2 regions of the Azospira sp. genome follow, and region 1 is predicted to be linked to the other one. Evidence: predicted binding sites of a transcription regulator. Region 1 holds the regulator's gene; the other holds the start of a gene.
What was found. The regulator sigma-54, encoded in region 1, starts transcription at its own class of promoters, with help from an activator protein. The targets are predictions, from matches to a motif close to TGGCACGCTTNCTGCTNA.
Positions count from the first base shown of each region.

Region 2: a site for sigma-54 is predicted at 2,411-2,428, ahead of OEL49_RS03570 (CmpA/NrtA family ABC transporter substrate-binding protein). Genes of this name have one in related genera too.

Region 1 covers NZ_JAOTRW010000006.1:226,456-230,634, forward strand. Annotated here, with positions in the region: gene recA (recombinase RecA) at 1-286, shown strand, start outside; gene recX (recombination regulator RecX) at 283-738, shown strand; gene lptB (LPS export ABC transporter ATP-binding protein) at 804-1,550, shown strand; gene OEL49_RS10825 (RNA polymerase factor sigma-54) at 1,617-3,095, shown strand; gene hpf (ribosome hibernation-promoting factor, HPF/YfiA family) at 3,110-3,430, shown strand; gene ptsN (PTS IIA-like nitrogen regulatory protein PtsN) at 3,586-4,071, shown strand; gene hprK (HPr(Ser) kinase/phosphatase) at 4,040-4,179, shown strand, end outside.
Region 2 covers NZ_JAOTRW010000003.1:20,803-24,981, forward strand. Annotated here, with positions in the region: gene OEL49_RS03550 (sirohydrochlorin chelatase) at 1-301, shown strand, start outside; gene OEL49_RS03555 (ANTAR domain-containing response regulator) at 326-901, shown strand; gene OEL49_RS03560 (hemerythrin domain-containing protein) at 1,024-1,419, shown strand; gene OEL49_RS03565 (YIP1 family protein) at 1,465-2,064, opposite strand; gene OEL49_RS03570 (CmpA/NrtA family ABC transporter substrate-binding protein) at 2,585-3,862, shown strand; gene ntrB (nitrate ABC transporter permease) at 4,011-4,179, shown strand, end outside.

The DNA of each region.
Region 1 (4,179 bases):
GGTGAAGAACAAGGTCTCCCCGCCCTTCCGCGAAGCCCTGTTCGATATCCTCTACGGCGAAGGCATCTCCCGCGAGGGCGAGATCATCGAACTGGGGGTGGCCAACAAGCTGATCGAGAAGTCCGGCGCCTGGTACTCCTACAAGGGCGAGAAAATCGGCCAGGGCAAGGACAACTCCCGGGAATTCCTCAAGGCCAACCCGGCCATTGCCCAGGAAATCGAAGGCAAGATCCGGGAAGCCCTGGGCGTGGCCAACCCCGCCCCGGCGGCCGCAGCCGGAGAATGACCCCGAGCCTGCGCCAGCGGGCCCTGGGGCTGCTGGCGCGGCGGGAGTACAGCCGGGCCGAACTGGCCCGCAAGCTGGCGCCCCACGCAGAATCCGAGGCTGAGCTGGAGGCCCTGCTGGACGACCTGGCGGCCCGCCGCCAGCTTTCCGATGCCCGCTATGCCAGTGAAAGGGTCGCCATCCGCGCCCGCCGCTACGGCGATGCCCGGCTGGCCCAGGAACTACGGCAGAAGGGCGTGGCCGAGGAAACCGTCGCCGCGGCCCTGGCCCAGGGCGGCAGCGAGCTGGAACGGGCGCGCCAAGTGTGGCAGAAGAAATTTGCCGCCCTGCCCGCCGATCTGGCCGAGCGGGCCAAACAGACCCGCTTCCTCCTCAGCCGCGGCTTTGCCGCCGCCACCGTCCGCCAGGTGCTGCAGGGCGGCTGGGACGACGAGTCCGGCAGCGACTGGTAGAACCCCCGGGCGACACCTCTGGCACAATGCCTTTACGCCCCCGCATTCATAGAATCCGATAGCCCATGTCCGAGCAGAACCCCGACCTCATCGCCAAGCTTTCCGCCAACAACCTGAAAAAGCGCTACAAGTCCCGCACCGTGGTGCATGACGTGTCCTTCGAGGTGGGCAGCGGTGAGGTGGTCGGCCTGCTGGGCCCCAACGGTGCCGGCAAGACCACCTGTTTCTACATGATCGTCGGCCTGGTGCCCTCCGACGGCGGCTCCATCCAGCTGCAGAATCAGGAAGTGACCCACTTCCCCATCCACAAGCGGGCCCATCTGGGCATTTCCTACCTGCCCCAGGAGGCTTCCGTCTTCCGCAAGCTCAACGTGGAGGAGAACATCCGCGCCGTGCTGGAACTGCAGAAGCTGCCCAAGCACGAGATCGACCTGCGCCTGGAGGAACTGCTGGAAGAGCTGCACATCGGCCACATCCGCGCTTCCAATGCCGCCGCCCTGTCCGGTGGCGAGCGCCGCCGGGTGGAAATCGCCCGGGCCCTGGCTACCTCTCCCCGTTTCATCCTGCTGGATGAGCCCTTCGCCGGCGTGGACCCCATCGCCGTGCTGGAAATCCAGAAGATCATCCGTTTCCTCAAGGACCGCAGCATCGGCGTGCTCATCACCGACCACAACGTGCGTGAGACCCTGGGCATCTGCGACCGGGCCTACATCATCAATGAGGGCCGGGTGCTGGCGTCTGGCCGCCCGGATGAGATCGTTTATAATGAAGACGTCCGAAAAGTATATCTGGGCGAGAGCTTCCGTCTCTGACGAGCCCAGTCTCCGAGTCTTTCCCTCAACCCGCTCATTGCCGCCGGCCCCTTCGGCCCCGGGTCCATGAAACCAACCCTCCAACTCAAACTCTCGCAGCACCTGGCCCTGACGCCACAGCTGCAGCAGTCCATCCGGCTGCTGCAACTGTCGACGCTCGAGCTGGAGCAGGAGTTGGAGAAGTATCTGCTGGAAAACCCCCTGCTGGAGCGCGAGGACGAGAACTACGAGCCCTCCTACAGCGGGAGCGAAGGCGAATACGCCGGCAGTACGGCCGAGGCTGCTGCCGAAGGCCCGCGGGAAGGCGATAGCGGCGAATCCGGTGAAGGCGCCGACAGTCACGGCCCCGAAGAAGTCCGGGACGACAGCCGGGACAGCCTGGGCGAAGGCGAGGACTGGTTTGCCGAAGGCAGCTACCCTTCCGCCTCCCGCGACGAGGACGAGGATTCCGACTTCCAGGAAGTGCAGGCCGCCAACACCTCCCTGCGCGACCACCTCAACTGGCAGCTGGGCCTGATGCAGCTCTCCGAGCGGGACCGGCAGCTGGTCAGCTTCCTGATCGAGGCTCTGGACGAGGACGGCTACCTGACCCAGCCCCTGGAGGAGCTGCAGGAAGCCCTGCCGGAAGAGCTGGAAATCGACCTGGACGACCTGCAGATCGCCCTGCGCCACCTGCAGCACCTGGACCCGACCGGTGTCGGCGCCCGCACTCCGGGCGAATGCCTGGCCCTGCAGCTGGAAGCCCTGCCGGCCGACGAGGTGCGGGACCAGGCCCTGAAGCTGGTGCGCCATCACCTGGAACTGCTGGCCGGCCGGGACTTCACCAAGCTGAAGAAGCTGCTGGGCTGCGACGACGAGCGCCTGCGCGCCGTCACCAACCTGGTGAAGAGCCTCAACCCCCGGCCCGGCGCCCAGTACGCGCCCCTGGATGCCCGCTACATCACCCCGGACGTGGTGGTGAAGAAGGTGCGCAACCAGTGGACCGCCAGCATCAATCCGGACGCCTACCCGCGCCTGCGCATCAACCGGCTCTACGCCGAGATCCTCTCCAAGCAGCGCGGCTCCAGCCTCTCCGGCCAGCTGCAGGAGGCCCGCTGGCTGATCAAGAACGTGCAGCAGCGTTTCGACACCATCCTGCGCGTGTCCCAGGCCATCCTGGACCGCCAGCGCCAGTTCTTCGAACACGGCGAGGTGGCCATGCGTCCCCTGGTACTGCGGGAAATCGCCGAAACCCTGGGCCTGCACGAATCCACCGTTTCCCGGGTGACGACCCAGAAGTACATGGCCACCCCCCGGGGCATTTTCGAACTCAAGTATTTCTTCGGCAGCCATGTGGCCACGGATACGGGGGGCGCCTGTTCGGCCACCGCCATCCGGGCCCTGATCAAGCAGCTGGTGGCGGCCGAAGACCCCAGAAAACCCCTTTCGGACAGTCAAATATCCGAAATTCTTGGCCAACAAGGCATTGTTGTGGCGCGTCGAACCATTGCAAAATACAGAGAAGCGCTCAACATTTCGCCGGCCAACCTACGCAAGTCCATCTAAAAAAGGAGCGAGCCATGAACCTGCACATCACCGGACATCACCTGGAAGTCACCCCGGCGATCCGCGACTACGTCACTGCCAAGCTGGAGCGGGTTACGCGTCACTTCGACAGCGTCATCGACGTCAACGTCATCCTCACCGTGGAAAAGCTGAAGCAGAAGGCTGAAGTCACCGTGCGCGTGCCCGGCAAGGACATCCACGTGGATGCCGAGGATGCCGACCTGTATGCCGCCGTGGACACCCTGATCGACAAGCTGGACCGCCAGGTGCAGAAGTACAAGCAGAAGGCCCAGGATCACCACCGCGACACCATCAAGAATCACATCGAAGAGTGATCTGATTCCCTCTCCGGGACTGGGACGAAAGGCATAGGCGGCGGGGTCGTTTTCCGTTATGATCCCGCCACTTTTCGCCAGGTATCCTGCCTGAATCCCAGTCTCCAACCGGCCCTGCCGCCGCCATCCCGCTGTTCGGGGAAGGTTCCCGCCCCATGGATCTGATCGCCAAACTCCTCCCTCCCGCCCACATCCTGCTGGACCTCGAAGCCAGCAGCAAGAAGCGGGCATTCGAGCAGGCCGGACTGCTGTTCGAGAACAACCTGGGCATCGCCCGGGCCACGGTTTTCGACAGCCTCTTCGCCCGGGAAAAACTCGGTTCCACCGGCCTGGGCCAGGGGGTTGCCATTCCCCACGGCCGCATCAAGGGGCTCAAGGAAGCCGCCGGCGCCTTCATGCGCCTGTCCGCCCCGGTGCCTTTCGATTCCCCCGACGGCAAGCCTGTCGGCCTGATGTTCGTGCTGCTGGTGCCGGAACAGGCCACCGAGCAGCATCTGCAGATTCTTTCCGAGCTGGCCCAGCGTTTCTCCGACCGGGCCTTCCGCGAGGCCCTGGGCGCCTGCGACAACACCGACGACGCCCACCGCCTGTTCACCGACTGGGGGAACCATGCGGCAAATCTCCATCAGCCAGCTGTTTGAGGACCACCAGGACAAGCTGTCCCTGACCTGGGTCGCGGCCCAGGGCGCCGAACGCTCCATCGAGATCCGGGAGCGGGGCAACTACGGCGCCGACGTGGTCGGCCACCT
Region 2 (4,179 bases), on a different contig from region 1:
GCGCGTGAAGCGCGCCATCCAGGCGCGGGAGCCCCAGCGCCGCGTCGCCCTGGCCTTCCTCGAATTCATGGAGCCAACCCTGGAACAGTGCGTCGCCCAGTTGGCCGACGAGGGCGTCACCAGCATCCGCCTGGCGCCCATGTTCATGGCCCAGAGCGGCCACCTGAAGCGGGATCTGCCCCTGCAGGTAGAAGCCGCGGCACGCCAGCATCCCCAGCTCAGCATCCACATCGCCGGCGCCATCGGCGAAGCTCCGGGCGTGATCGACGCCATGGCCGAGCACATCCTGGCCCTCGACTAGGTCTTTTCAGGAATCCACCTACCCATGCTGCGCGTTCTCGTCATCGATGAATCCCAGAGCCGGGCCGCCGACATCTGCGCCGGCCTGGTCAAGGCCGGCCACCAGGTGGCGGCCGTGCTGGCCTCGTCCCTAGACCTGGCGGGAAGGGTGGAGGAACTGAAGCCCGACGTCATCCTCATCGAAACCGACAGCCCCAGCCGGGACACCCTGGAACACCTTTCCGCCATGAACCGGGACATGCCCCGGCCGGTGATCATCTTCGCCAACGACGACGATTCGGGCCTGATCCGGGAGGCCATGAAGGCCGGCGTCTCCTCCTACGTGGTGGATGGCCTGGACCCGGCCCGCATCAAGCCCATCGTCGAGGTGGCCCGGGCCCGCTTCGAGGAAACCCTGGCCCTGCGCCGGGAACTGGCGGAAACCACGCAGAAGCTGTCCGACCGCAAGATCATCGAGCGGGCCAAGGGCCTGCTCATGAAGACCCGCAAGATGGAAGAGGAAGAGGCCTACCACGCCCTGCGCCGCCTGGCCATGGACCGGGGCCAGAGCATCTCCCGGGTCTCCCGGGACGTCATCGAGATGGCCAAGGTCCTGCTCTGAAGGCCGGGCCGCCGGCCCATCCCTGGCTTTGACCCGGGTGATGTTGGGTTTGATTTGCATCCTGGCCCCGGTTCCCCGTCCGGCGCCATACTGTCTCCCATCACCCTTTCCGGGAGTCCGCCATGAAACGCCATCCCGCCCTGTTGCAGTTGTCCCGCGAACACCACACCGCCCTCAAGCTGTCCCTGGATTGCCGCAAGGCCGTGCTGGCGGCCGACCAGGCGGCCATGAACGCCCTGGCGGGCCAGATGTCGAGCCTCTTCGCCGCCGAGCTGGAACCCCACTTCCAGCGCGAGGAAGAGGAATTGCTGCCCTGGCTGGAAGCCGCCGGCGAGCACCAGCTGGTGGCCCGCACCCTGGCCGAGCACGCCCAGCTGCGGGGCCTGGCCGAGCGCATCGGCCGGGGCGACCGGGGCGCCCTGGAAGCCTTCGCCACAGCCCTGAGCGATCACGTGCGTTTCGAGGAACGGGAGTTGTTCGAGAAGGCCCAGGAATATCCGGCCTTCGCCGTCGGCTGAGGTTGTGCCGGGACGCGGCCCCGGCAGGGGCGATGGCGCCCTGGTCTAGTGGATCAGGACCAGGGCCAGGATGACGGTCCACGCCGGCAGGGCGCAGACCATGATGACGCCGCAGAAGAGGGTGGCCAGGCAGTCGTCCTCCACCGCCAGCAGGCGGCGGATGCAGCGGTACATGGCGTAGCTGGAAAGGGCCAGGGCGACCATGCCGGTGATGAGGATGAAAATCAGGCTGGGCACGGCCAGGGCCAGGGAGGCCAGCCATAGGGGAATGGTGCTGAGGGTCACCACCAGGAAGGCCTGGCGCCGGTTCATCGGCACCTGGAAGAAGCGCCCGGCCAGGTGGGCGACGCCCGCCAGCAGGGGCACCATCAGCAGTTCCCAGGCCAGGATGAGCAGCAGGCGTTCCCAGCTGGGGGCAATGAAGCCGGCGATGATGCGGTTGCCGTAGGCGTTGCCGGCGAAGTTGGCCATCACCGGCAGCAGCAGGGAGAGGGGCAGGGCGATGAGGAGAAAACTGACGGCGGCGGAGGGCAGATGCTCCACGTCGTCCCAAAGGATGTCGTGGTTTTCCTGCGTGCCTGCACTGCCCATCATCCAGCCCGACAGTAAACGCGGGGCTTCCATGGGCTGTTGCTGGATATCCATGTTTCCCTCCCGCTCCCGATACGTGCGGGAGCATTATTTTGTGTTGCATGCCATCAACAACCCGATAATCATAAGAACATCGGATGCCAGTGTCTTTAGGCGTTTGGTCATAGATGGGGTCGGCGCTTTCGCCGTTCCCCTTTCCTCTCCCGCCGTCGCTCCCCATTCCGCTGTCCTTCCTCCGCTGTCGCTGCAACCGCCGGCCCGGGTTCCCCCTTCTTGTGCGGCGGTCACGCCATGGCGCACCGCAGCAGTGCGCTCCGGTGCCGCGGATGGATTTTTTCAGGGTGGTGGGAATGTGGCTATCTATATGAAGTAACGGTGAATTCCAGATATTTTTGCTGCCTGGCACGGTGGTTGCTGAACTAGGTCGTAAGTCGGACCAATGGCGGTTCGAGCAACGCCGGGCAGCGCAGTGAAGCCCTGACCGGCAAACGGACAAAGGCGTCCATCCGCGTGTTCTCTCTCCTCTCACGCGGGTGTGACGCCTTTTCTTTTTTCTGAGGTCAAGGAGCATGGAATGTCCAAGCAAAAGCAATTCGAGGCACCCGATGCCGTGGCGGCGGAACGCCGCGAGTTCGTCAAATCCGCCGGCCTCCTGGGCTTGGGAGCAGCGCTCATGGGCCTGACTCCCGGTCTGCGTGCCGCCGCCTTTGCCGCCGGTTCCGACGCACCGGAAAAGACCGAGGTGAAGATCGGCTTCATTCCCCTGACCGACTGCGCCTCCGTGGTCATGGCCGCGGCCAAGGGCTTCGACAAGAAGTACGGCATCAAGATCGTGCCCACCAAGGAGGCCTCCTGGGCCGCCGTGCGCGACAAGCTGGTGAATGGGGAACTGGATGCGGCCCACGTGCTGTACGGCCTCATCTACGGCGTGCACCTGGGCATCGGCGGGCCGAAGAAGGACATGGCCAGCCTCATGACCCTCAACAACAACGGCCAGGGCATCACCCTCTCCAGCCAGCTGAAGGACAAGGGCGTCACCGACGGCGCCGCCCTGAAGAAGCTGATCAGCAGCGAGAAGCGGGAATTCACCTTTGCCCAGACCTTCCCCACGGGCACCCATGCCATGTGGCTCTACTACTGGCTGGCGGCCCACGACATCAACCCCATGAAGGACGTCAAGACCATCACCGTGCCGCCCCCCCAGATGGTGGCCAACATGCGGGTGGGCAATATGGACGGCTACTGTGTCGGCGAGCCCTGGAACGCCCGGGCCATCATCGACAAGGTGGGCTTCACCGCCGCCACCACCCAGGACATCTGGACCGACCATCCGGAAAAGGTGCTGGGCACCACCGCCGACTGGGCGGCCAAGCACCCGAAGACCGCCGTGGCCGTCACCGCCGCCATCCTGGAGGCTTCCCGCTGGATCGACGCCTCCCTGGCCAATCGCCGGGAGACGGCCGAGACCATCGCCGCCAAGGCCTACGTCAATACGGATGTGGACGTGATCCTGGACCGCATGCTGGGCCGCTACAGCAACGGCATCGGCAAGACCTGGGACGACAAGAACCACATGAAGTTCTTCAACGACGGCCAGGTAAATTTCCCCTACCTCTCCGACGGCATGTGGTTCCTCACCCAGCACCGCCGCTGGGGCCTGCTCAAGGACGATCCGGACTACCTGGGCGTGGCCAAGGCCATCAACCAGGTGGGCCTGTACCGCCAGGCGGCGGAGAAGGCCGGGGTGGCCGTGCCCAAGAGCGACCTGCGTTCCTCCAAGCTGATCGACGGCGTGGTGTGGGACGGCAAGGACCCGAAGAAATACGCCGCCAGTTTCAAGGTGCGCGCCTAAAAGCAACCGGCGGCCGTCCCGGCGGGGCCGGGGGCCGCCTCCATCCGTGCATGGGGGAATGATCATGACGACGATGACTTTGATTCAGGGCAACACCGCGCTGGCGGCCAGCCCGACGAACGATGCAACAGACCAGGGAGCAGCCGCCATGGCCATGAATGACAGCAGTGTGGGGAGCGGCCCGGCCGCCTCCGTGACGGCGGCCCCGGTGCCGCCATCGGCGCAGGAGCCGGCCCGGGCTGCCGCCGGCCGGCGCAGCAACGAGGCCCTGGTGGGTGTGCTCAAGGTGGTGCTGCCGCCCCTGATCGGCCTGGCCG